Regions from separate parts of the Lysinibacillus sp. RS10 genome, predicted to be linked through region 1. Evidence: a T-box and tRNA genes for the amino acid it is inferred to sense, from the RefSeq annotation. Region 1 holds a T-box; the other regions hold tRNA genes.

Region 1 (7,612 bases):
ACGCTGTTTATATGATGGACCAATTACGTGATGATGATGTATCAGAAGATCAATGGGTTGCCTACGTGTCGGTAAAGGAAAGTTTACAAAAGTTAGATGATCGTCAACAAATGATTGTTGCAAAGCGTTTTTATTACGGTGAGACACAAACTGAAATTGCAAAGGAATTGGGAATATCTCAAGCGCAAATTTCACGTCTAGAAAAAAATGCAATTGAAACAATGCAGAAAGATTATAAGTAAAAAAACAATGCGCATCCGAAATCCTCGGTGCGCATTTTATTTATTTCAATGAAATTAAAATGTCATATAAGATTAAGGTTGCTCTTCGGCAAAACGAGGGGTTGATTTCCGTTCCGACTGGGCGCTTTCCTGGGGGCGTCCGATGAGCCGCTTCGCTTCGCTCCAGGGTCTCGGGGCAACAGGATGTTGGTCACGAAGGCGTTATCACAGGACGTGATGCTCTTAGCCTTCGTTCCTCTATCGCTAATCCCCAAGGAGTCGCCCAGTCTCCACTCCAATCAACTAATTCATACAGTGGGCATTCTCTGACATGATGCTCTAATTGAAGCGATAAAAGGTAACTTTAACAAAAGGGTTTTGTCTGTGCGAAAGCTTAGAGACTGTAACAACAGATGTACAATCACCACACTGATAAAAGTCTATTCTGTTCGATTAAGGTCGTTTTCATAGCATCCATTTTTGAAATGTTAAGTTTATAAAAGTTCTACGCTATTGTTGATTGGAGTGGAAGGCTACTCGACTCCCGTGGGAAAGCGAGACAGCCGAGACCCTGAGGCCAACACGATGTTGGTCACGAAGGCATTGTCACAGGACGTGACGCACTTAGCCTTCGTTCCTTAAGCGAAGGAAGCGGCTCGACGCTCGCCCACAGGAAGCTTTGAGCTTTGCTCTGCGCGAAAGCGAAGCGTCAGCGACAAATGTTTTATCTGTGCGAAAGCGAAGTGACAGCAACAAATGTTTTATCTGTGCGAAAGCGAAGTGACAGCAACAAATGTTTTATCTGTGCGAAAGCGAAGAGTCAGCAACAAAGCGAGTAGCCTGGAACGGAAATCACCCACATGTTTTGCCAAAGAAAGATTCATTGATCATTTTCATTTAAACAACAATATACACATAAATATAAAGAGAGAACATAGTTTAACTTCTTTCAGCAGAAGTCTCCCATCTCTATAAGTGGTGAGATTAATGCGAATGTAAGCTATTTTTCAGCGGGTGTCCAAACGCCCGCTGAAAGAAGTTAAAGCCCCCGGCAGGATGTCATGGAATCGGAAATGAGTTCTTTGTGCAAGCACAAAGCCGATTCCAGACGCAATTATGCCAAGGCACAATTGATTGAGATAAAACGATGTTGAGAGTAATTGATTTAGTTAGGGAGGGAAAATATGCGTTTCTCGATGTTACAACAAAAGGAAGTTATTGAAGCAGGCAATGGACGCTTTTTAGGATTTGTGGTTGATGCAGAGGTATCCAAAGAAACAGGCTATGTAACGGCATTTATGATTGCAGAGCCTCGCAAATATCTGGGTTTTTTTCGTGGAGAAGAATCTGTTAGGAAAGTGTATATGAAAGATGTACTTGTAGTTGGCAAGGATGTCATTTTAGTAAAAGCATTATCCTAAAGTGCGCAGTTTTTACGCTTATTAAAACCAAAGCTGTTTTTAAGCTGCAAATGGTTAAAATGTAATTTCACTTAGGTCAGGCTATTCATTGATAATTCAAGCATTGCTTGTTACAATAAAAGAAACTATTGTTGTAAAGTTGGGAAAAACAGTGACAAAAATCATAACAAATTTGAATAAAATTAATGATCTTATACAAGCAGCAAAAAAACGTGCTAATCGAGAAGAAAACGAAGTCCAAATTATTGCAGTGACAAAAGAGGTTTCAGTAGAAAGAACACAAGAAGCAATTGATGCAGGACTGATTCATTTAGGAGAAAACCGTCCTGAAGGCTTAAATCGTAAAATTGAGGCGATTCAAGCTGATGTACATTGGCATTATATTGGGTCTTTACAAACACGTAAGGTAAAACAAGTCATTAACAGCATTGATTATTTGCATTCATTAGATCGTTTGAGTTTAGCAGAAGAAATTGAAAAAAGAGCAGACAAACCTGTCAAATGTTTTGTACAAGTTAATGTATCAGGCGAAGAGTCAAAACATGGTTTAGCAATCGAGGAAATTCTGCCTTTTATTGAATCATTAAAGAGTTTTACAAAAATTCAAGTTGTTGGTCTAATGACAATGGCACCAAATACAGATGAGGATACAATTATTCGCTCTGTTTTTAAGGAATTAAAACAATGTCAACAGCAAATAGCCGAGCAAGGATTCGTACACGCGCCTTGTACCGAGTTATCAATGGGCATGTCTAATGACTTTGAAATGGCGGTAGAGGAAGGGGCTACATTTGTTCGAGTTGGAACGGCTCTTGTTGGAAATGAAAGAGGGGAAGAGGATGAGCATGAAAAATAAAATTAAAAATTTCTTTTATCTTGAGGAAGAAATAGAAGAAGAAATCACGCAAGCTCCTGTTCAACAGCAACAACCCGTACAACAACAGCAACAAATTCAATCAGTGAAGCCAAAAAAAGTTATTAAGGAGCGAAAGGCACCTGTTCAGGAAATTTTTCCGCAGAGTACAAATACTACAAACAACATTGTAAGTTTACAGGCAGCTATGAATTCTAAAGGTGCAAAAGTTGTATTAGTTGAACCTAGAGTTTATGCAGAAGCACAGGATATTGCTGAACATTTAAAAAATAAACGCGCAACAATCCTCAATTTGCAACGTATTGAGCGAGAGCAAGGTGTACGAATTATTGATTTTTTAAGTGGCACAGTTTATGCACTTGGCGGTGATATTCAAAGGATTGGAAAAGACATTTTCCTATGCACACCTGATAATGTAGAAGTATCTGGAGAAATTTCGAATTTTATTTTAGACGATAATTAATAGCGAGGATTGTAGTTTATATGACTTTATGGGTAATTCTAGGTTATGCATCATTAGCATTTAAGATATATTCTTATATGTTAGTGGGATATGTTTTACTGTCTTGGGTACCTGCTGCCCAAGATTCAGCAATTGGTCGTTTTCTTAAAAAAGTATGTGAGCCTTATTTGGGGATTTTTAGGAAATTTATCCCTCCAATTGGTATGATTGATATCTCGCCAATTGTGGCAATTTTTATGCTTAATTTTATTCAAAACGGACTTTTTATTGTTATTGAAAAAATATATGAAATGTTCATCTAAAAGAAATCCTCACGAACGGTGGGGATTTTTTATTTATGGGGAATACTATATTTAACAAAAATAGTTGCTAACAATTTAGTGATGATTCCCTAGAATTCATAAGTGTGAGTAGGGAACGGTGTTTTGGCAATCTAAAGCAAATTCAACTGAAATTGAGGATCAATACTAAAATCTGATCTTGATTAAAAATGTATTTGCTCAACGGACGCCCCCAGGAAAGCGCCCAGTCGGAACGGAAATCAACCACACGTTATAGTAATGAGCCTTATTTTTCGATATAAATCCTTAAAATACCAATGAAATTAAACTAGTAAAAGAGAGATAATAGAGGTGGAGTAAACATGGAGCATTTAATTCAGCATTTTAGGAAAGATGAACAGCCTTTTATTGAACAGGTTGTGAGTTGGCAACATGAGGTGGAGGATCGATATGCTCCAAAGCTTACTGATTTTTTAGATCCTCGACAACGTTTTATTGTTACATCGATTATTGGCCAAGAAGACACATTGAAAACAGTTAGTGCTGGGCTCTTTGATGAAGCAGAAAGACAACGTATGCTTATTTATCCTACTTATTATGAGCCTGTGGAGGAAGATTTTCAGCTTACAGTATTTTCAGTTCAATATCCTGTGAAATTTGTGCAACTACGACATCCAGATGTTCTAGGGGCATTATTATCATTAGGACTGAATCGTGGCAAATTCGGTGATATTCGTGTAAATGAACACCAAGTACAATTTGTAGTAGCGAATGAGGTAGCAGAATATGTACGTTTACATTTAACAGGCATCGGCAAAGTAAAGGTACATGTAGAATCGATTAAAGAGATGGAGCCTCTGCTACAAAATGAGGAAGAGTGGCTAGAAGAGTCTCATACTGTTTCTTCCATGCGTTTAGATGTTATTATCTCAACGGTTTTAAAAATTTCCCGTCAAAAGGTTCAAGCGTTAATTACAACTAAAAAGGTACGTGTTAATTGGACTGAACGGGATACAGTTGCTTTTGAATTGCAAGAAGGGGATATTTTATCTGTACGCGGAAGCGGTCGAGTGAAAATTATGATGACTGAAGGCCGTACAAAAAAAGATAAGATTCGTTTACAAGTCGGTCGATTGACCCAAAAAAGCTAAAAACCAGGTTAATTTCATTAATTTTTACTGCTAAGTTGTTGGAACAATTGTATAATAGAAAATACGAATGTACATGTAAAGGAGAGAAGGATCGTATGCCATTATCACCTATTGATATACATAATAAGGAGTTTACTAAAACCTTTAGAGGTTATGCTGAAGATGAAGTAAATGAATTTTTAGATCAAATTATTAAAGACTATGAAATTTTGCTACGTGAAAAAAAAGAAGTAGACAGACAATTAGAAATGTACTTAGAACAAGCGAGACATTTTAACTCTTTAGAGGAAACCTTACAAAAATCAATTGTTGTCGCGCAAGAGGCAGCAGATGAAGTGCGAAGAAATTCTCAAAAAGAAGCTAAACTAATTGTCAAAGAAGCAGAAAAAAATGCTGATCGTATTATCAATGAGGCTTTAACGAAGGCTCGTAAAGTGACAATTGAAATCGATGAGCTGAAAAAGCAATCAAAAGTATTCCGTAATCGTTTTAAAATGCTTGTAGAGGCACAGCTTGATTTACTAAATGCAGATGACTGGGATCACTTGTTACAATATGATATTGATCTTACAGAAATTCAAGTATCTGTTGAAGAAGCTCAGGAGGCCGATCAAGTTTAAATGCAATAAGTGAAACTTGACGTGATTGTTTGATTTTCATATACTATTGTAATAGTAATTATTTTGAACAGATATGCATACAGGCAGAGACGAAGACAGTATTTGTTAGGCGTAGTTAAGCGATTTGGGGATAGTGTGAGCCCAAACATGCAAATAACAATGAACATCACTTCGGAGCTAAATAACTGAATGAAGTAAGTTATTTCGTGATGCACGACGTTAACGTGCTTTAAGTGGTAGTACAATTTTGTGCTACAATTAGGGTGGTACCGCGAGTATAAGCTTCTCGTCCCTTTGAGGGATTGAGAGGCTTTTTTATGTTCAAATGGTGGGAGTCTTCCATTTCTATAAGTGGTGAAATGGATAAATGCTTTGAATCCTAAGTTTGAACTTATACGCCTATTGTTAAAATTCGTTGACTTTGCTAATAACTGTTGTATGTAATGAGCGCTTAAGTGTATTTGTTCTTTGTTTGTAAAATTAAAGGAGGAATTGAAAAATGGTTGAGTATAAAGATACTTTATTAATGCCAAAAACAGATTTCCCAATGCGTGGAAACTTACCGGCAAATGAACCGAAGATGCAAGAAAAATGGGATGAAATGGACATTAACAAATTACAGATGGAGCGCACAGAAGGACGCCCTGAATATGTGTTGCATGATGGTCCTCCATATGCGAATGGCGATATCCATATCGGCCATGCTTTGAATAAAGTATTGAAAGACATGATTACACGTCACCGTTCTATGACTGGCTACCGTGTAAACTATATTCCAGGTTGGGATACACATGGTTTACCAATTGAGCAGGCTCTTACGAACAAAGGCGTAAAGCGCAAAGAAATGTCTGTTGCTGAATTCCGTCAATTATGTGAAGAGTATGCTTACGAGCAAATCGACAACCAACGTATACAATTCCGCCGTTTAGGTGTTCGTGGTGATTGGGAAAATCCATATATCACATTAAAGCCTGAATTTGAGGCACGTCAAATTGAAGTATTCGGTAAGATGGCTGAAAAAGGCTATATTTATAAAGGTTTAAAACCAGTTTACTGGTCTCCATCATCTGAATCTGCACTTGCAGAAGCAGAGATTGAATACCAAGATATTAAATCGGCGTCTATTTATGTAAGCTTTGCAATTAAAGATGCTAAAGATGTTGTACCAGCAGATGCTAAATTTATTATCTGGACAACAACACCTTGGACAATTCCAGCGAACTTAGGGATTTCTGTAAACCCTGAATTTATCTATGTAGTTGTAGCAGTTGCAGATAACAAATTCATCATTGCAAAAGAATTATTAGAAACAGTTGCTAACGAACTTGAGTGGGATGCATATGAAGTTGTTCAGGAAGTAAAAGGTGAGGCACTAGATCGAGTTGTTGCACAGCATCCATTCTATGACCGTGAATCGCTTGTGATGGTTGGAGAGCACGTAACTGCTGAAGCGGGTACTGGCTGTGTTCATACAGCACCAGGACACGGGGAAGATGACTATCATATCAGTAAGCAATATGGTCTACCAATTCTTAGTCCTGTTGATAATAGCGGCTGTTATACAGATGAAGCACCTGGTTTTGAAGGTGTATTCTACAATGATGCAAACAAAATAATCACAGAAAAATTAAAAGAAGTAGGCGCATTAGAAAAACTTAACTTCTTTACACACTCTTACCCGCATGACTGGCGTACGAAAAAACCAGTTATTTATCGTGCAACACCACAGTGGTTTGCGTCAATAGATGCATTCCGTGATGAGTTATTAGAGGCTGTAAAATCAACGGCATTTACACCTGCTTGGGGTGAAACTCGTCTTTATAATATGATTCGTGACCGTGGTGACTGGGTAATTTCACGTCAGCGCGCATGGGGAGTGCCAATTCCAATTTTCTATGCTGAAAATGGAGAGCCAATTATTACACCAGAAACAATTGCCCATATCTCAGCATTATTCCGTCAACACGGGTCAAATATTTGGTTCCAAAAAACTGCAAAAGAATTATTACCTGAAGGCTTCACACATCCAGGTAGCCCGAACGGCGAATTTACAAAAGAAAATGATATTATGGACGTTTGGTTCGACTCAGGTTCTTCACACCAAGGTGTATTAGTAGAACGTGGTATGAAATATCCAGCTGATTTATATTTAGAGGGCTCAGACCAACACCGTGGATGGTTTAACTCATCATTAATTACGTCAGTAGCTATTAATGGCTATGCACCATATAAGGGACTATTAACACATGGTTTCGTTCTAGATGGTGAAGGTCGTAAGATGAGTAAATCTTTAGGAAATGTCATTATCCCGAAAAAGGTTATGGATCAATACGGGGCAGATATTCTTCGTTTATGGGTTGCTTCGGTGGATTATACAGCCGATGTTCGTATCTCGATGGATATGTTGAAGCAAGTATCTGAGGTTTATCGAAAAATCCGTAACACATTCCGTTTCTTACACGGCAATGTAGCTGATTTCGATGTAGCGAAAGATCGAGTAGCGTATGCAGACCTTCGTGAAATGGATCAATACGTTTATATGCGTCTACAAGATGTGTTAAAAACTGTACGTGCTGCTTAC
Region 2 (7,612 bases), 2.3 Mb from region 1:
CGTGAGTGAAGAAGGTTTTCGGATCGTAAAACTCTGTTGTAAGGGAAGAACAAGTACAGTAGTAACTGGCTGTACCTTGACGGTACCTTATTAGAAAGCCACGGCTAACTACGTGCCAGCAGCCGCGGTAATACGTAGGTGGCAAGCGTTGTCCGGAATTATTGGGCGTAAAGCGCGCGCAGGCGGTCCTTTAAGTCTGATGTGAAAGCCCACGGCTCAACCGTGGAGGGTCATTGGAAACTGGGGGACTTGAGTGCAGAAGAGGAAAGTGGAATTCCAAGTGTAGCGGTGAAATGCGTAGAGATTTGGAGGAACACCAGTGGCGAAGGCGACTTTCTGGTCTGTAACTGACGCTGAGGCGCGAAAGCGTGGGGAGCAAACAGGATTAGATACCCTGGTAGTCCACGCCGTAAACGATGAGTGCTAAGTGTTAGGGGGTTTCCGCCCCTTAGTGCTGCAGCTAACGCATTAAGCACTCCGCCTGGGGAGTACGGTCGCAAGACTGAAACTCAAAGGAATTGACGGGGGCCCGCACAAGCGGTGGAGCATGTGGTTTAATTCGAAGCAACGCGAAGAACCTTACCAGGTCTTGACATCCCGGTGACCACTGTAGAGATATGGTTTTCCCTTCGGGGACAACGGTGACAGGTGGTGCATGGTTGTCGTCAGCTCGTGTCGTGAGATGTTGGGTTAAGTCCCGCAACGAGCGCAACCCTTGATCTTAGTTGCCATCATTTAGTTGGGCACTCTAAGGTGACTGCCGGTGACAAACCGGAGGAAGGTGGGGATGACGTCAAATCATCATGCCCCTTATGACCTGGGCTACACACGTGCTACAATGGACGATACAAACGGTTGCCAACTCGCGAGAGGGAGCTAATCCGATAAAGTCGTTCTCAGTTCGGATTGTAGGCTGCAACTCGCCTACATGAAGCCGGAATCGCTAGTAATCGCGGATCAGCATGCCGCGGTGAATACGTTCCCGGGCCTTGTACACACCGCCCGTCACACCACGAGAGTTTGTAACACCCGAAGTCGGTGGGGTAACCTTTTGGAGCCAGCCGCCGAAGGTGGGATAGATGATTGGGGTGAAGTCGTAACAAGGTAGCCGTATCGGAAGGTGCGGCTGGATCACCTCCTTTCTAAGGATATTTTCGGAATACAAACCTAGGGTTTGTAAGATTACGTTTTGCGTTCAGTTTTGAAGGTTCATTCTTCTGAATGAAACACTTCAAAACTTGTTCTTTGAAAACTGGATAAAACGACATTGAAATTGTAACAAACACATTTATTTTTTAAGTTTTTTATAGGCTTAATAACTTGGTTAAGTTATTAAGGGCGCACGGCGAATGCCTTGGCACTAGGAGCCGAAGAAGGACGGCACTAACACCGATATGCTTCGGGGAGCTGTAAGTGAGCTTTGATCCGGAGATTTCCGAATGGGGGAACCCACTACGTTTAATCGCGTAGTATCTTGACGTGAATTCATAGCGTCTTGAAGGCAGACCCAGGGAACTGAAACATCTAAGTACCTGGAGGAAGAGAAAGAAAAATCGATTCCCTGAGTAGCGGCGAGCGAAACGGGAAGAGCCCAAACCAAGAGGCTTGCCTCTTGGGGTTGTAGGACACTCTATACGGAGTTACAAAAGAGCGAGTTAGATGAAGCGACTTGGAAAGGTCCGCCAGAGCAGGTAAAAGCCCTGTAGTCGAAAGTTCGTTCTCTCCTGAGTGGATCCTGAGTACGGCGGAACACGTGAAATTCCGTCGGAATCCGGGAGGACCATCTCCCAAGGCTAAATACTACCTAGTGACCGATAGTGAACCAGTACCGTGAGGGAAAGGTGAAAAGCACCCCGGAAGGGGAGTGAAAGAGATCCTGAAACCGTGTGCCTACAAGTAGTTAGAGCCCGTTAATGGGTGATAGCGTGCCTTTTGTAGAATGAACCGGCGAGTTACGATTACGTGCGAGGTTAAGCTTTAGAAGGCGGAGCCGCAGCGAAAGCGAGTCTGAATAGGGCGAATTAGTACGTGGTCGTAGACCCGAAACCAGGTGATCTACCCATGTCCAGGGTGAAGGTGAGGTAACACTTACTGGAGGCCCGAACCCACGCACGTTGAAAAGTGCGGGGATGAGGTGTGGGTAGCGGAGAAATTCCAATCGAACTTGGAGATAGCTGGTTCTCTCCGAAATAGCTTTAGGGCTAGCCTCGTGATGAGAATACTGGAGGTAGAGCACTGTTTGGACTAGGGGGCCATCCCGGTTTACCGAATTCAGACAAACTCCGAATGCCAGATATTTATACACGGGAGTCAGACTGCGAGTGATAAGATCCGTAGTCAAAAGGGAAACAGCCCAGACCACCAGCTAAGGTCCCAAAGTAATCGTTAAGTGGAAAAGGATGTGGCGTTGCACAGACAACCAGGATGTTGGCTTAGAAGCAGCCATCATTTAAAGAGTGCGTAATAGCTCACTGGTCGAGTGACGCTGCGCCGAAAATGTATCGGGGCTAAACGATTCACCGAAGCTGTGGATTGACATCTACGATGTCAGTGGTAGGAGAGCGTTCTAAGTGCGTTGAAGTCAGACCGGAAGGACTGGTGGAGCGCTTAGAAGTGAGAATGCCGGTATGAGTAGCGAAAGACGGGTGAGAATCCCGTCCACCGTATGACTAAGGTTTCCTGAGGAAGGCTCGTCCGCTCAGGGTTAGTCGGGACCTAAGCCGAGGCCGATAGGCGTAGGCGATGGACAACAGGTTGATATTCCTGTACCACCTCCTCACCGTTTGAGAAATGGGGGGACGCAGTAGGATAGGGTAAGCGCGCCGTTGGTTGTGCGCGTCCAAGCAGTAAGGCGTGTGTGTAGGCAAATCCGCACACTGTAACGTTGAGCTGTGATGGCGAGTCCGTATGGACGAAGTTCCTGATTTCACACTGCCAAGAAAAGCCTCTATCGAGGTGAGAGGTGCCCGTACCGCAAACCGACACAGGTAGTCGAGGAGAGAATCCTAAGGTGTGCGAGAGAACTCTCGTTAAGGAACTCGGCAAAATGACCCCGTAACTTCGGGAGAAGGGGTGCTCTTGAGCGTGCAAGCGCATGAGAGCCGCAGTGAATAGGCCCAGGCGACTGTTTAGCAAAAACACAGGTCTCTGCAAAACCGTAAGGTGACGTATAGGGGCTGACGCCTGCCCGGTGCTGGAAGGTTAAGAGGAGTGGTTAGCGCAAGCGAAGCTGCGAATTGAAGCCCCAGTAAACGGCGGCCGTAACTATAACGGTCCTAAGGTAGCGAAATTCCTTGTCGGGTAAGTTCCGACCCGCACGAAAGGCGTAACGATCTGGGCACTGTCTCAACGAGAGACTCGGTGAAATTATAGTACCTGTGAAGATGCAGGTTACCCGCGACAGGACGGAAAGACCCCGTGGAGCTTTACTGTAGCCTGATATTGAATTTTGGTACAACTTGTACAGGATAGGTAGGAGCCAGAGATCTCGGAGCGCCAGCTTCGAAGGAGGCGTCGGTGGGATACTACCCTGGTTGTATTGAAATTCTAACCCATGCCCCTTAGCGGGGCAGGAGACAGTGTCAGGCGGACAGTTTGACTGGGGCGGTCGCCTCCTAAAAGGTAACGGAGGCGCCCAAAGGTTCCCTCAGAATGGTTGGAAATCATTCGTAGAGTGTAAAGGCACAAGGGAGCTTGACTGCGAGACCTACAAGTCGAGCAGGGTCGAAAGACGGGCTTAGTGATCCGGTGGTTCCGCATGGAAGGGCCATCGCTCAACGGATAAAAGCTACCCCGGGGATAACAGGCTTATCTCCCCCAAGAGTCCACATCGACGGGGAGGTTTGGCACCTCGATGTCGGCTCATCGCATCCTGGGGCTGTAGTCGGTCCCAAGGGTTGGGCTGTTCGCCCATTAAAGCGGTACGCGAGCTGGGTTCAGAACGTCGTGAGACAGTTCGGTCCCTATCCGTCGTGGGCGTAGGAAATTTGAGAGGAGCTGTCCTTAGTACGAGAGGACCGGGATGGACACACCGCTGGTGTACCAGTTGTCTTGCCAAAGGCATCGCTGGGTAGCTATGTGTGGACGGGATAAGTGCTGAAAGCATCTAAGCATGAAGCCCCCCTCAAGATGAGATTTCCCATTACGCAAGTAAGTAAGATCCCTCAAAGACGATGAGGTAGATAGGTTCGAGGTGGAAGTGTGGTGACACATGGAGCTGACGAATACTAATCGATCGAGGACTTAACCAAAATGTTTGAAACATTCAATGCACGTTTATCCAGTTTTGAAAGAATAAGAAAGTTTTTTTAAAAAAAGCTTGCAATTATAACAAAAATACGTTATAATAAATCTTGTCTTTAAAATAGTCTAGTGATGATGGCAAAGAGGTCACACCCGTTCCCATACCGAACACGGAAGTTAAGCTCTTTAGCGCCGATGGTAGTTGGGGGCTTCCCCCTGTGAGAGTAGGACGTCGCTAGGCATAATACCCAGGAGGATTAGCTCAGCTGGGAGAGCACCTGCCTTACAAGCAGGGGGTCGGCGGTTCGAGCCCGTCATCCTCCACCATTTGCCGGTGTAGCTCAGTTGGTAGAGCAACTGACTTGTAATCAGTAGGTCGTGGGTTCGACTCCTATCGCCGGCACCATAGTTTGAGCCATTAGCTCAGTTGGTAGAGCATCTGACTTTTAATCAGAGGGTCGAAGGTTCGAGTCCTTCATGGCTCACCATTTAATTGCCAACAAAATATGCGGGTGTGGCGGAATTGGCAGACGCACTAGACTTAGGATCTAGCGCCGCAAGGCGTGGGGGTTCGACTCCCTTCACCCGCACCATTTTTAAGAATTTCATAATTGCCAGGATAAATAAAATCTTATGCACATGCGGAAGTAGTTCAGTGGTAGAACACCACCTTGCCAAGGTGGGGGTCGCGAGTTCGAACCTCGTCTTCCGCTCCAAATGTGCCGGGGTGGCGGAACTGGCAGACGCACAGGACTTAAAATCCTGCGGTAGGTGACTACCGTGCCGGTTCGATTCCGGCCCTCGGCACCATTTTTTATAATTAGCGCCCGTAGCTCAATTGGATAGAGCGTCTGACTACGGATCAGAAGGTTGTGGGTTCGACTCCTGCCGGGCGCGCCAAATTAATATTTATCGGAATGTAGCTCAGCTTGGTAGAGCACTTGGTTTGGGACCAAGGGGTCGTAGGTTCGAATCCTGTCATTCCGACCATTTTATGGGGCCTTAGCTCAGCTGGGAGAGCGCCTGCCTTGCACGCAGGAGGTCAGCGGTTCGATCCCGCTAGGCTCCACCATAAAGATAACCAGTATAAAGATCCTGGCGGCGTAGCTCAGCTGGCTAGAGCGTACGGTTCATACCCGTAAGGTCGGGGGTTCGATCCCCTCTGCCGCCATCTTAAAGGACCTTTAGCTCAGTTGGTTAGAGCAGACGGCTCATAACCGTCCGGTCGCAGGTTCGAGTCCTGCAAGGTCCACCATTTATATAATTACGGAGGTATACCCAAGTCTGGCTGAAGGGATCGGTCTTGAAAACCGACAGGCGGGTAACACCGCGCGGGGGTTCGAATCCCTCTACCTCCTCCAGTTTTATTTCTATAAATGGCGCTTGAAAAACTCGAAAAGAACATATTATTAACGCGGGGTGGAGCAGTGGTAGCTCGTCGGGCTCATAACCCGAAGGTCGTTGGTTCAAATCCGGCCCCCGCAACCAATTCCTACAAATGGTGCTTGAAAAACTCGAAAAGAATATTATTAACGCGGGGTGGAGCAGTGGTAGCTCGTCGGGCTCATAACCCGAAGGTCGTTGGTTCAAATCCGGCCCCCGCAACCAAAATGGTCCCGTGGTGTAGCGGTTAACATGCCTGCCTGTCACGCAGGAGATCGCCGGTTCGATCCCGGTCGGGACCGCCATTTTTAAAAAAATATGGGTCAGTAGCTCAGTTGGTAGAGCATTAGATTGAAGCTCTAAGTGTCGGCGGTTCGATTCCGTCCTGACCCACCATATTTGCGGGTGTAGTTTAATGGTAAAACCTCAGCCTTCCAAGCTGATGTCGTGAGTTCGATTCTCATCACCCGCTCCAAGGGCCTATAGCTCAGCTGGTTAGAGCGCACGCCTGATAAGCGTGAGGTCGATGGTTCGAGTCCATTTAGGCCCACCATTATTCCGAAGTAGCTCAGTTGGTAGTAGCACCTGACTGTTAATCAGGTTGTCGCAGGTTCGAGTCCTGCCTTCGGAGCCATTTTTTTGTGGGGAAGTACTCAAGAGGCTGAAGAGGCGCCCCTGCTAAGGGTGTAGGTCGGGTAACCGGCGCGAGGGTTCAAATCCCTCCTTCTCCGCCATTGGCCCGTTGGTCAAGTGGTTAAGACACCGCCCTTTCACGGCGGTAACACGGGTTCGAATCCCGTACGGGTCATACTAAAATGCAGTAGATGTAATTTACATCTACTGCATTTTTTTGTATAAGAATAGTTTTTGAGATTTCAATAATTTCCTCTAAAGCTTTCAGACGTAATTATGTCTCGGCATAATTGATAGTAAACATCACACCATGTTCACCTAGAGCTATAATAAACAAACGTCTACCAGAAATGAGTAGACGTTTTACCATTTAAGCTCTTAACAGCATTCTTTCAAGTGAGTTACGTGCTTCCTCTGCAGTGTGAGCATCTACTCGAATACGATTATGTGGTTGCCCCTTTTCTATACTTTCTAAGGACCAAAGTAGATGGGGGAGGTCAATTCGATTCATCGTAAGACAAGGACAGAAATTTTCATTTAAAGAGATAATATGCTTATCAGGGTGCTGCTTAATAATCCGATTAACAAGATTCATTTCTGTACCGATTGCCCATGCTGAACCACTTGGTGCTCCATTAATTGTATCAATAATGTATTTTGTAGAACCTGCATCATCTGCAGCGGCAACAACCTCGCGGCTACATTCAGGATGAACAATGATGCGCATATTTGGATACGCTTTACGCACAAGCTCCGTATGCTGAACTGTAAAACCTTCGTGTACAGAGCAGTGTCCCTTCCATAAGATTACTTGGATGTTTTCTGGGAACTGATCTGTCTCTAGCAAATTTGTTTGAGGATCCCAGACTGCCATATTCTCTAGTGGTATTCCTAAATCATACGCAGTATTTCTACCTAAATGTTGATCTGGTAAAAAGAAAATACGTTGTTTTTGTGTAAATGCCCATTTAACCATTTCTTTTGCATTGGACGATGTAACACAGGCCCCTCCATGCCTTCCCGTAAATGCTTTAATGGCAGCAGTAGAATTGACATATGTTAGCGGGATAATGGTATCCCCGAAAAGCTGTTGTAAAATCGACCATGCTTGTTCTGTTTGATAAATGTCTGCCATATCGGCCATTGAACAGCCTGCTCGCATATCAGGTAAGTAAACATGCTGCTGTTCAGTTGTAAGCATATCAGCTGTTTCCGCCATAAAATGTACTCCACAAAATACTATATATTTAGCTTCTTTATTAGAAGCTGATAATTGAGCAAGCTGTAAAGAATCCCCTGTTACATCTGCAAATTGAATTACTTCATCTTTCTGATAATGATGCCCAGGGATGAA
Region 3 (7,612 bases), 830 kb from region 1:
AGAAACTCACTCCTAAGAATATCCGTGCGCTCGGCTTTCCCACTGCGGATTTCTCCTCATTTACCTTAAGCTTTAGTTTCTTTTCGATAAATGTTGTCATCCCTACTTTTACACGCTCTCCTGCTTTTAAACTTTTGACATAGATATTACAATCATCCGCGTAACGAACGAATCTGTGACCTCTTTTATCAAGCTCTTTATCTAGTTCATGGAGAAGAATATTACTAAGTAGTGGACTCAGTGGACCACCTTGCGGCGTGCCTTCTTGGCTATGTACTACAACGCCATTTGCCATAGTACCAGCGTTGAGAAATTTACGGATTAACTTTAAAGTTGGCTTATCCTTAATATATCCCGCAACTAGGGACATCAGTTTATCGTGTTGAACGCGGTCAAAGAATTTCTCAAGGTCCATGTCGACCACGAATTTGTAGCCTTCATCCATATAAGATTGCGCTTGTGCAATTGCTTGATGAGCACTTTTATTTGGCCGAAAACCATAACTATAGTCACTGAAAATTGGGTCGATGATTGGTGTTAAGATTTGAACGACTGCTTGTTGAATGACGCGGTCTGTTACAGTTGGAATCCCTAATTTTCTCGTATTACCGTTTCCTTTTGGAATTTCTACCCGTCTTACCGGTTGCGGTGTATATTGCCCTGTTTGGATTTGACGAATAATCTTTTCTTTATTTTCTTTTAAGTATTGGCGTGTTGCTTCTATATCTTTCGCATCGACTCCAGCAGCACCTTTATTTCTACGTACCTTCTTAAAAGCTTCGTTTAGATTATCTCGGTCTGTTATTAAATAAATTAGTCCATTTGAATCCATATGTTCTCATGGTATAGGTATGCATATGAACAGTTCCACTCTTTTCGTTGCGCGATTCACGTTCTGCGTTTCAAGGCAACGTAAAGTCTTATGATTGGCTGTGTCTTCACTGTCATATAATGTGCCCTTCCATGTTCACTCCTTTCGTTCAGCCCTTCCCCTTATTGGTACTATGGCTTCTGCTGACTTCTGATGATTCAGCTATCTATCGCTAAATAGGTTCTGTTTCCAGGTATTCATCAGATCTCCCGGGGTAAGTCCGTCCACTTTCACCTCATCTATCCGCCACATTTATTGCACTGACTCCCGTGGATATTTTGGATTTTGATTTGTTTAGCAATCTCGTCCAGTCAGAACAACCTCGAATGTGATTCGTATACCTCGGACCAAGGTTTTGCCTCCTGCTTCCTTCAGATTCCACGTCGCCATGGACACCCTTGCACTTGGCTAGTGGTTCGCATATCCCAACGCCCACAGTGAACTTTCATCACCTAGTTGACGGACATGCCCGGCACACTAAAAAAAGCATGTTGCACAAATGTGCAACATGCTTGATGACCCCTACGGGATTCGAACCCGTGTTACCGCCGTGAAAGGGCGGTGTCTTAACCACTTGACCAAGGGGCCGTGGCTCCGAAGGCAGGACTCGAACCTGCGACAACCTGATTAACAGTCAGGTGCTACTACCAACTGAGCTACTTCGGAATAATGGTGGGCCTAAATGGACTCGAACCATCGACCTCACGCTTATCAGGCGTGCGCTCTAACCAGCTGAGCTATAGGCCCATTATTTGGAGCGGGTGATGAGAATCGAACTCACGACATCAGCTTGGAAGGCTGAGGTTTTACCATTAAACTACACCCGCAAATATGGTGGGTCAGGACGGAATCGAACCGCCGACACTTAGAGCTTCAATCTAATGCTCTACCAACTGAGCTACTGACCCGGAAATGGAGGAGGTAGAGGGATTCGAACCCCCGCGCGGTGTTACCCGCCTGTCGGTTTTCAAGACCGATCCCTTCAGCCAGACTTGGGTATACCTCCAAAATATTTAGAAATGGTGGAGCCTAGCGGGATCGAACCGCTGACCTCCTGCGTGCAAGGCAGGCGCTCTCCCAGCTGAGCTAAGGCCCCAAAAATTAAGTAAAACTGGTCGGAATGACAGGATTCGAACCTACGACCCCTTGGTCCCAAACCAAGTGCTCTACCAAGCTGAGCTACATTCCGTTACTTTTTTTGGCGCGCCCGACAGGAGTCGAACCCATAACCTTCTGATCCGTAGTCAGACGCTCTATCCAATTGAGCTACGGGCGCATAATTTTGTATAAAAACTTGATGAGCCATGAAGGACTCGAACCTTCGACCCTCTGATTAAAAGTCAGATGCTCTACCAACTGAGCTAATGGCTCAAACTAAGAAATAAATGGCTGGGGTACTAGGATTCGAACCTAGGCATGACGGAATCAAAATCCGTTGCCTTACCGCTTGGCTATACCCCAATTATTAAATGGGGCGACTGATGGGAATCGAACCCACGAATGCCGGAACCACAATCCGGTGCGTTAACCACTTCGCCACAATCGCCACTATATGTAAACACAGCAGTTCTTGATAACGAGTACCTCGAAACCTGGCAGGGGCAGTAGGAATCGAACCCACACCAAAGGTTTTGGAGACCTCTATTCTACCGTTGAACTATGCCCCTATTATATTAAAACTGGTGGAGGGGGACGGATTCGAACCGCCGAACCCTAAGGAGCGGATTTACAGTCCGCCGCGTTTAGCCACTTCGCTACCCCTCCAATGGATGGTGCCGGCGATAGGAGTCGAACCCACGACCTACTGATTACAAGTCAGTTGCTCTACCAACTGAGCTACACCGGCAAAAAAAAAAATGGCGGTCCCGACCGGGATCGAACCGGCGATCTCCTGCGTGACAGGCAGGCATGTTAACCGCTACACCACGGGACCATAATGGTGGAGGATGACGGGCTCGAACCGCCGACCCCCTGCTTGTAAGGCAGGTGCTCTCCCAGCTGAGCTAATCCTCCTGGGTATAATGCCTAGCGACGTCCTACTCTCACAGGGGGAAGCCCCCAACTACCATCGGCGCTAAAGAGCTTAACTTCCGTGTTCGGTATGGGAACGGGTGTGACCTCTTTGCCATCATCACTAGACTATTTTCGACCTCCAATACACGGCGTATTACTGCGTCAGCTTCTCTCGCTCAATCGGTCACGTACAGAGGTACGCTCCCTCATTCACTCGTTTGCTTCCTTGTACTACTTGTGTCTTGAAGCTCTCTTCGGCTTTCAATATACATCGTATCTTGAAACCCTTGGTTGAAAGAAATTATTCTTTCAAAACTGGATAAACGTGCATTGAATGTTTCAAACGTTTTGGTTAAGTCCTCGATCGATTAGTATTCGTCAGCTCCATGTGTCACCACACTTCCACCTCGAACCTATCTACCTCATCGTCTTTGAGGGATCTTACTTACTTGCGTAATGGGAAATCTCATCTTGAGGGGGGCTTCATGCTTAGATGCTTTCAGCACTTATCCCGTCCACACATAGCTACCCAGCGATGCCTTTGGCAAGACAACTGGTACACCAGCGGTGTGTCCATCCCGGTCCTCTCGTACTAAGGACAGCTCCTCTCAAATTTCCTACGCCCACGACGGATAGGGACCGAACTGTCTCACGACGTTCTGAACCCAGCTCGCGTACCGCTTTAATGGGCGAACAGCCCAACCCTTGGGACCGACTACAGCCCCAGGATGCGATGAGCCGACATCGAGGTGCCAAACCTCCCCGTCGATGTGGACTCTTGGGGGAGATAAGCCTGTTATCCCCGGGGTAGCTTTTATCCGTTGAGCGATGGCCCTTCCATGCGGAACCACCGGATCACTAAGCCCGTCTTTCGACCCTGCTCGACTTGTAGGTCTCGCAGTCAAGCTCCCTTGTGCCTTTACACTCTACGAATGATTTCCAACCATTCTGAGGGAACCTTTGGGCGCCTCCGTTACCTTTTAGGAGGCGACCGCCCCAGTCAAACTGTCCGCCTGACACTGTCTCCTGCCCCGCTAAGGGGCATGGGTTAGAATTTCAATACAACCAGGGTAGTATCCCACCGACGCCTCCTTCGAAGCTGGCGCTCCGAGATCTCTGGCTCCTACCTATCCTGTACAAGTTGTACCAAAATTCAATATCAGGCTACAGTAAAGCTCCACGGGGTCTTTCCGTCCTGTCGCGGGTAACCTGCATCTTCACAGGTACTATAATTTCACCGAGTCTCTCGTTGAGACAGTGCCCAGATCGTTACGCCTTTCGTGCGGGTCGGAACTTACCCGACAAGGAATTTCGCTACCTTAGGACCGTTATAGTTACGGCCGCCGTTTACTGGGGCTTCAATTCGCAGCTTCGCTTGCGCTAACCACTCCTCTTAACCTTCCAGCACCGGGCAGGCGTCAGCCCCTATACGTCACCTTACGGTTTTGCAGAGACCTGTGTTTTTGCTAAACAGTCGCCTGGGCCTATTCACTGCGGCTCTCATGCGCTTGCACGCTCAAGAGCACCCCTTCTCCCGAAGTTACGGGGTCATTTTGCCGAGTTCCTTAACGAGAGTTCTCTCGCACACCTTAGGATTCTCTCCTCGACTACCTGTGTCGGTTTGCGGTACGGGCACCTCTCACCTCGATAGAGGCTTTTCTTGGCAGTGTGAAATCAGGAACTTCGTCCATACGGACTCGCCATCACAGCTCAACGTTACAGTGTGCGGATTTGCCTACACACACGCCTTACTGCTTGGACGCGCACAACCAACGGCGCGCTTACCCTATCCTACTGCGTCCCCCCATTTCTCAAACGGTGAGGAGGTGGTACAGGAATATCAACCTGTTGTCCATCGCCTACGCCTATCGGCCTCGGCTTAGGTCCCGACTAACCCTGAGCGGACGAGCCTTCCTCAGGAAACCTTAGTCATACGGTGGACGGGATTCTCACCCGTCTTTCGCTACTCATACCGGCATTCTCACTTCTAAGCGCTCCACCAGTCCTTCCGGTCTGACTTCAACGCACTTAGAACGCTCTCCTACCACTGACATCATAGATGTCAATCCACAGCTTCGGTGAATCGTTTAGCCCCGATACATTTTCGGCGCAGCGTCACTCGACCAGTGAGCTATTACGCACTCTTTAAATGATGGCTGCTTCTAAGCCAACATCCTGGTTGTCTGTGCAACGCCACATCCTTTTCCACTTAACGATTACTTTGGGACCTTAGCTGGTGGTCTGGGCTGTTTCCCTTTTGACTACGGATCTTATCACTCGCAGTCTGACTCCCGTGTATAAATATCTGGCATTCGGAGTTTGTCTGAATTCGGTAAACCGGGATGGCCCCCTAGTCCAAACAGTGCTCTACCTCCAGTATTCTCATCACGAGGCTAGCCCTAAAGCTATTTCGGAGAGAACCAGCTATCTCCAAGTTCGATTGGAATTTCTCCGCTACCCACACCTCATCCCCGCACTTTTCAACGTGCGTGGGTTCGGGCCTCCAGTAAGTGTTACCTCACCTTCACCCTGGACATGGGTAGATCACCTGGTTTCGGGTCTACGACCACGTACTAATTCGCCCTATTCAGACTCGCTTTCGCTGCGGCTCCGCCTTCTAAAGCTTAACCTTGCACGTAATCGTAACTCGCCGGTTCATTCTACAAAAGGCACGCTATCACCCATTAACGGGCTCTAACTACTTGTAGGCACACGGTTTCAGGATCTCTTTCACTCCCCTTCCGGGGTGCTTTTCACCTTTCCCTCACGGTACTGGTTCACTATCGGTCACTAGGTAGTATTTAGCCTTGGGAGATGGTCCTCCCGGATTCCGACGGAATTTCACGTGTTCCGCCGTACTCAGGATCCACTCAGGAGAGAACGAACTTTCGACTACAGGGCTTTTACCTGCTCTGGCGGACCTTTCCAAGTCGCTTCATCTAACTCGCTCTTTTGTAACTCCGTATTGAGTGTCCTACAACCCCAAGAGGCAAGCCTCTTGGTTTGGGCTCTTCCCGTTTCGCTCGCCGCTACTCAGGGAATCGATTTTTCTTTCTCTTCCTCCAGGTACTTAGATGTTTCAGTTCCCTGGGTCTGCCTTCAAGACGCTATGAATTCACGTCAAGATACTACGCGATTAAACGTAGTGGGTTCCCCCATTCGGAAATCTCCGGATCAAAGCTCACTTACAGCTCCCCGAAGCATATCGGTGTTAGTGCCGTCCTTCTTCGGCTCCTAGTGCCAAGGCATTCGCCGTGCGCCCTTAATAACTTAACCAAGTTATTAAGCCTATAAAAAACTTAAAAAATAAATGTGTTTGTTACAATTTCAATGTCGTTTTATCCAGTTTTCAAAGAACAAGTTTTGAAGTATTTCATTCAGAAGAATGAACCTTCAAAACTGAACGCAAAACGTAATCTTACAAACCCTAGGTTTGTATTCCAAAAATATCCTTAGAAAGGAGGTGATCCAGCCGCACCTTCCGATACGGCTACCTTGTTACGACTTCACCCCAATCATCTATCCCACCTTCGGCGGCTGGCTCCAAAAGGTTACCCCACCGACTTCGGGTGTTACAAACTCTCGTGGTGTGACGGGCGGTGTGTACAAGGCCCGGGAACGTATTCACCGCGGCATGCTGATCCGCGATTACTAGCGATTCCGGCTTCATGTAGGCGAGTTGCAGCCTACAATCCGAACTGAGAACGACTTTATCGGATTAGCTCCCTCTCGCGAGTTGGCAACCGTTTGTATCGTCCATTGTAGCACGTGTGTAGCCCAGGTCATAAGGGGCATGATGATTTGACGTCATCCCCACCTTCCTCCGGTTTGTCACCGGCAGTCACCTTAGAGTGCCCAACTAAATGATGGCAACTAAGATCAAGGGTTGCGCTCGTTGCGGGACTTAACCCAACATCTCACGACACGAGCTGACGACAACCATGCACCACCTGTCACCGTTGTCCCCGAAGGGAAAACTATATCTCTACAGTGGTCAACGGGATGTCAAGACCTGGTAAGGTTCTTCGCGTTGCTTCGAATTAAACCACATGCTCCACCGCTTGTGCGGGCCCCCGTCAATTCCTTTGAGTTTCAGTCTTGCGACCGTACTCCCCAGGCGGAGTGCTTAATGCGTTAGCTGCAGCACTAAGGGGCGGAAACCCCCTAACACTTAGCACTCATCGTTTACGGCGTGGACTACCAGGGTATCTAATCCTGTTTGCTCCCCACGCTTTCGCGCCTCAGCGTCAGTTACAGACCAGAAAGTCGCCTTCGCCACTGGTGTTCCTCCAAATCTCTACGCATTTCACCGCTACACTTGGAATTCCACTTTCCTCTTCTGCACTCAAGTCCCCCAGTTTCCAATGACCCTCCACGGTTGAGCCGTGGGCTTTCACATCAGACTTAAAGGACCGCCTGCGCGCGCTTTACGCCCAATAATTCCGGACAACGCTTGCCACCTACGTATTACCGCGGCTGCTGGCACGTAGTTAGCCGTGGCTTTCTAATAAGGTACCGTCAAGGTACAGCCAGTTACTACTGTACTTGTTCTTCCCTTACAACAGAGTTTTACGATCCGAAAACCTTCTTCACTCACGCGGCGTTGCTCCATCAGGCTTTCGCCCATTGTGGAAGATTCCCTACTGCTGCCTCCCGTAGGAGTCTGGGCCGTGTCTCAGTCCCAGTGTGGCCGATCACCCTCTCAGGTCGGCTACGCATCGTCGCCTT

What was found. The T-box of region 1 lies ahead of ileS (isoleucine--tRNA ligase). A T-box ahead of a tRNA ligase gene usually reads a tRNA of that ligase, here a tRNA-Ile.
Region 2: it encodes a tRNA-Ile, which carries the amino acid that the T-box ahead of ileS (isoleucine--tRNA ligase) is inferred to sense. The anticodon was not compared.
Region 3: it encodes a tRNA-Ile, which carries the amino acid that the T-box ahead of ileS (isoleucine--tRNA ligase) is inferred to sense. The anticodon was not compared.

The regions. Positions count from the first base shown of each region.
Region 1 is NZ_CP167122.1:3,865,599-3,873,210, reverse strand. It holds gene sigG (RNA polymerase sporulation sigma factor SigG) at 1-242, shown strand, start outside; gene ACB089_RS19715 (hypothetical protein) at 908-1,060, shown strand; gene ACB089_RS19710 (PRC-barrel domain-containing protein) at 1,406-1,642, shown strand; gene ACB089_RS19705 (YggS family pyridoxal phosphate-dependent enzyme) at 1,794-2,498, shown strand; gene ACB089_RS19700 (cell division protein SepF) at 2,482-2,979, shown strand; gene ACB089_RS19695 (YggT family protein) at 3,000-3,281, shown strand; gene ACB089_RS19690 (RNA-binding protein) at 3,623-4,411, shown strand; gene ACB089_RS19685 (DivIVA domain-containing protein) at 4,507-5,031, shown strand; T-box leader at 5,109-5,328, shown strand; gene ileS (isoleucine--tRNA ligase) at 5,531-7,612, shown strand, end outside.
Region 2 is NZ_CP167122.1:981,325-988,936, forward strand. It holds rRNA gene ACB089_RS05000 (16S ribosomal RNA) at 1-1,142, shown strand, start outside; rRNA gene ACB089_RS05005 (23S ribosomal RNA) at 1,323-4,250, shown strand; rRNA gene rrf (5S ribosomal RNA) at 4,368-4,483, shown strand; tRNA gene ACB089_RS05015 (tRNA-Val) at 4,494-4,569, shown strand; tRNA gene ACB089_RS05020 (tRNA-Thr) at 4,573-4,648, shown strand; tRNA gene ACB089_RS05025 (tRNA-Lys) at 4,655-4,730, shown strand; tRNA gene ACB089_RS05030 (tRNA-Leu) at 4,751-4,835, shown strand; tRNA gene ACB089_RS05035 (tRNA-Gly) at 4,884-4,958, shown strand; tRNA gene ACB089_RS05040 (tRNA-Leu) at 4,964-5,052, shown strand; tRNA gene ACB089_RS05045 (tRNA-Arg) at 5,066-5,142, shown strand; tRNA gene ACB089_RS05050 (tRNA-Pro) at 5,156-5,232, shown strand; tRNA gene ACB089_RS05055 (tRNA-Ala) at 5,239-5,314, shown strand; tRNA gene ACB089_RS05060 (tRNA-Met) at 5,340-5,413, shown strand; tRNA gene ACB089_RS05065 (tRNA-Ile) at 5,421-5,497, shown strand; tRNA gene ACB089_RS05070 (tRNA-Ser) at 5,511-5,603, shown strand; tRNA gene ACB089_RS05075 (tRNA-Met) at 5,656-5,730, shown strand; tRNA gene ACB089_RS05080 (tRNA-Met) at 5,776-5,850, shown strand; tRNA gene ACB089_RS05085 (tRNA-Asp) at 5,855-5,930, shown strand; tRNA gene ACB089_RS05090 (tRNA-Phe) at 5,946-6,021, shown strand; tRNA gene ACB089_RS05095 (tRNA-Gly) at 6,027-6,100, shown strand; tRNA gene ACB089_RS05100 (tRNA-Ile) at 6,102-6,178, shown strand; tRNA gene ACB089_RS05105 (tRNA-Asn) at 6,183-6,259, shown strand; tRNA gene ACB089_RS05110 (tRNA-Ser) at 6,269-6,359, shown strand; tRNA gene ACB089_RS05115 (tRNA-Glu) at 6,362-6,433, shown strand; gene nadA (quinolinate synthase NadA) at 6,629-7,612, opposite strand, start outside.
Region 3 is NZ_CP167122.1:4,700,405-4,708,016, forward strand. It holds gene ltrA (group II intron reverse transcriptase/maturase) at 1-832, opposite strand, end outside; tRNA gene ACB089_RS23495 (tRNA-Glu) at 1,388-1,459, opposite strand; tRNA gene ACB089_RS23500 (tRNA-Asn) at 1,461-1,537, opposite strand; tRNA gene ACB089_RS23505 (tRNA-Ile) at 1,542-1,618, opposite strand; tRNA gene ACB089_RS23510 (tRNA-Gly) at 1,625-1,698, opposite strand; tRNA gene ACB089_RS23515 (tRNA-Phe) at 1,704-1,779, opposite strand; tRNA gene ACB089_RS23520 (tRNA-Ser) at 1,785-1,877, opposite strand; tRNA gene ACB089_RS23525 (tRNA-Ala) at 1,892-1,967, opposite strand; tRNA gene ACB089_RS23530 (tRNA-Pro) at 1,984-2,060, opposite strand; tRNA gene ACB089_RS23535 (tRNA-Arg) at 2,071-2,147, opposite strand; tRNA gene ACB089_RS23540 (tRNA-Lys) at 2,170-2,242, opposite strand; tRNA gene ACB089_RS23545 (tRNA-Gln) at 2,258-2,332, opposite strand; tRNA gene ACB089_RS23550 (tRNA-His) at 2,342-2,417, opposite strand; tRNA gene ACB089_RS23555 (tRNA-Trp) at 2,465-2,538, opposite strand; tRNA gene ACB089_RS23560 (tRNA-Tyr) at 2,552-2,635, opposite strand; tRNA gene ACB089_RS23565 (tRNA-Thr) at 2,642-2,717, opposite strand; tRNA gene ACB089_RS23570 (tRNA-Asp) at 2,729-2,804, opposite strand; tRNA gene ACB089_RS23575 (tRNA-Val) at 2,809-2,884, opposite strand; rRNA gene rrf (5S ribosomal RNA) at 2,895-3,010, opposite strand; rRNA gene ACB089_RS23585 (23S ribosomal RNA) at 3,233-6,160, opposite strand; rRNA gene ACB089_RS23590 (16S ribosomal RNA) at 6,341-7,612, opposite strand, start outside.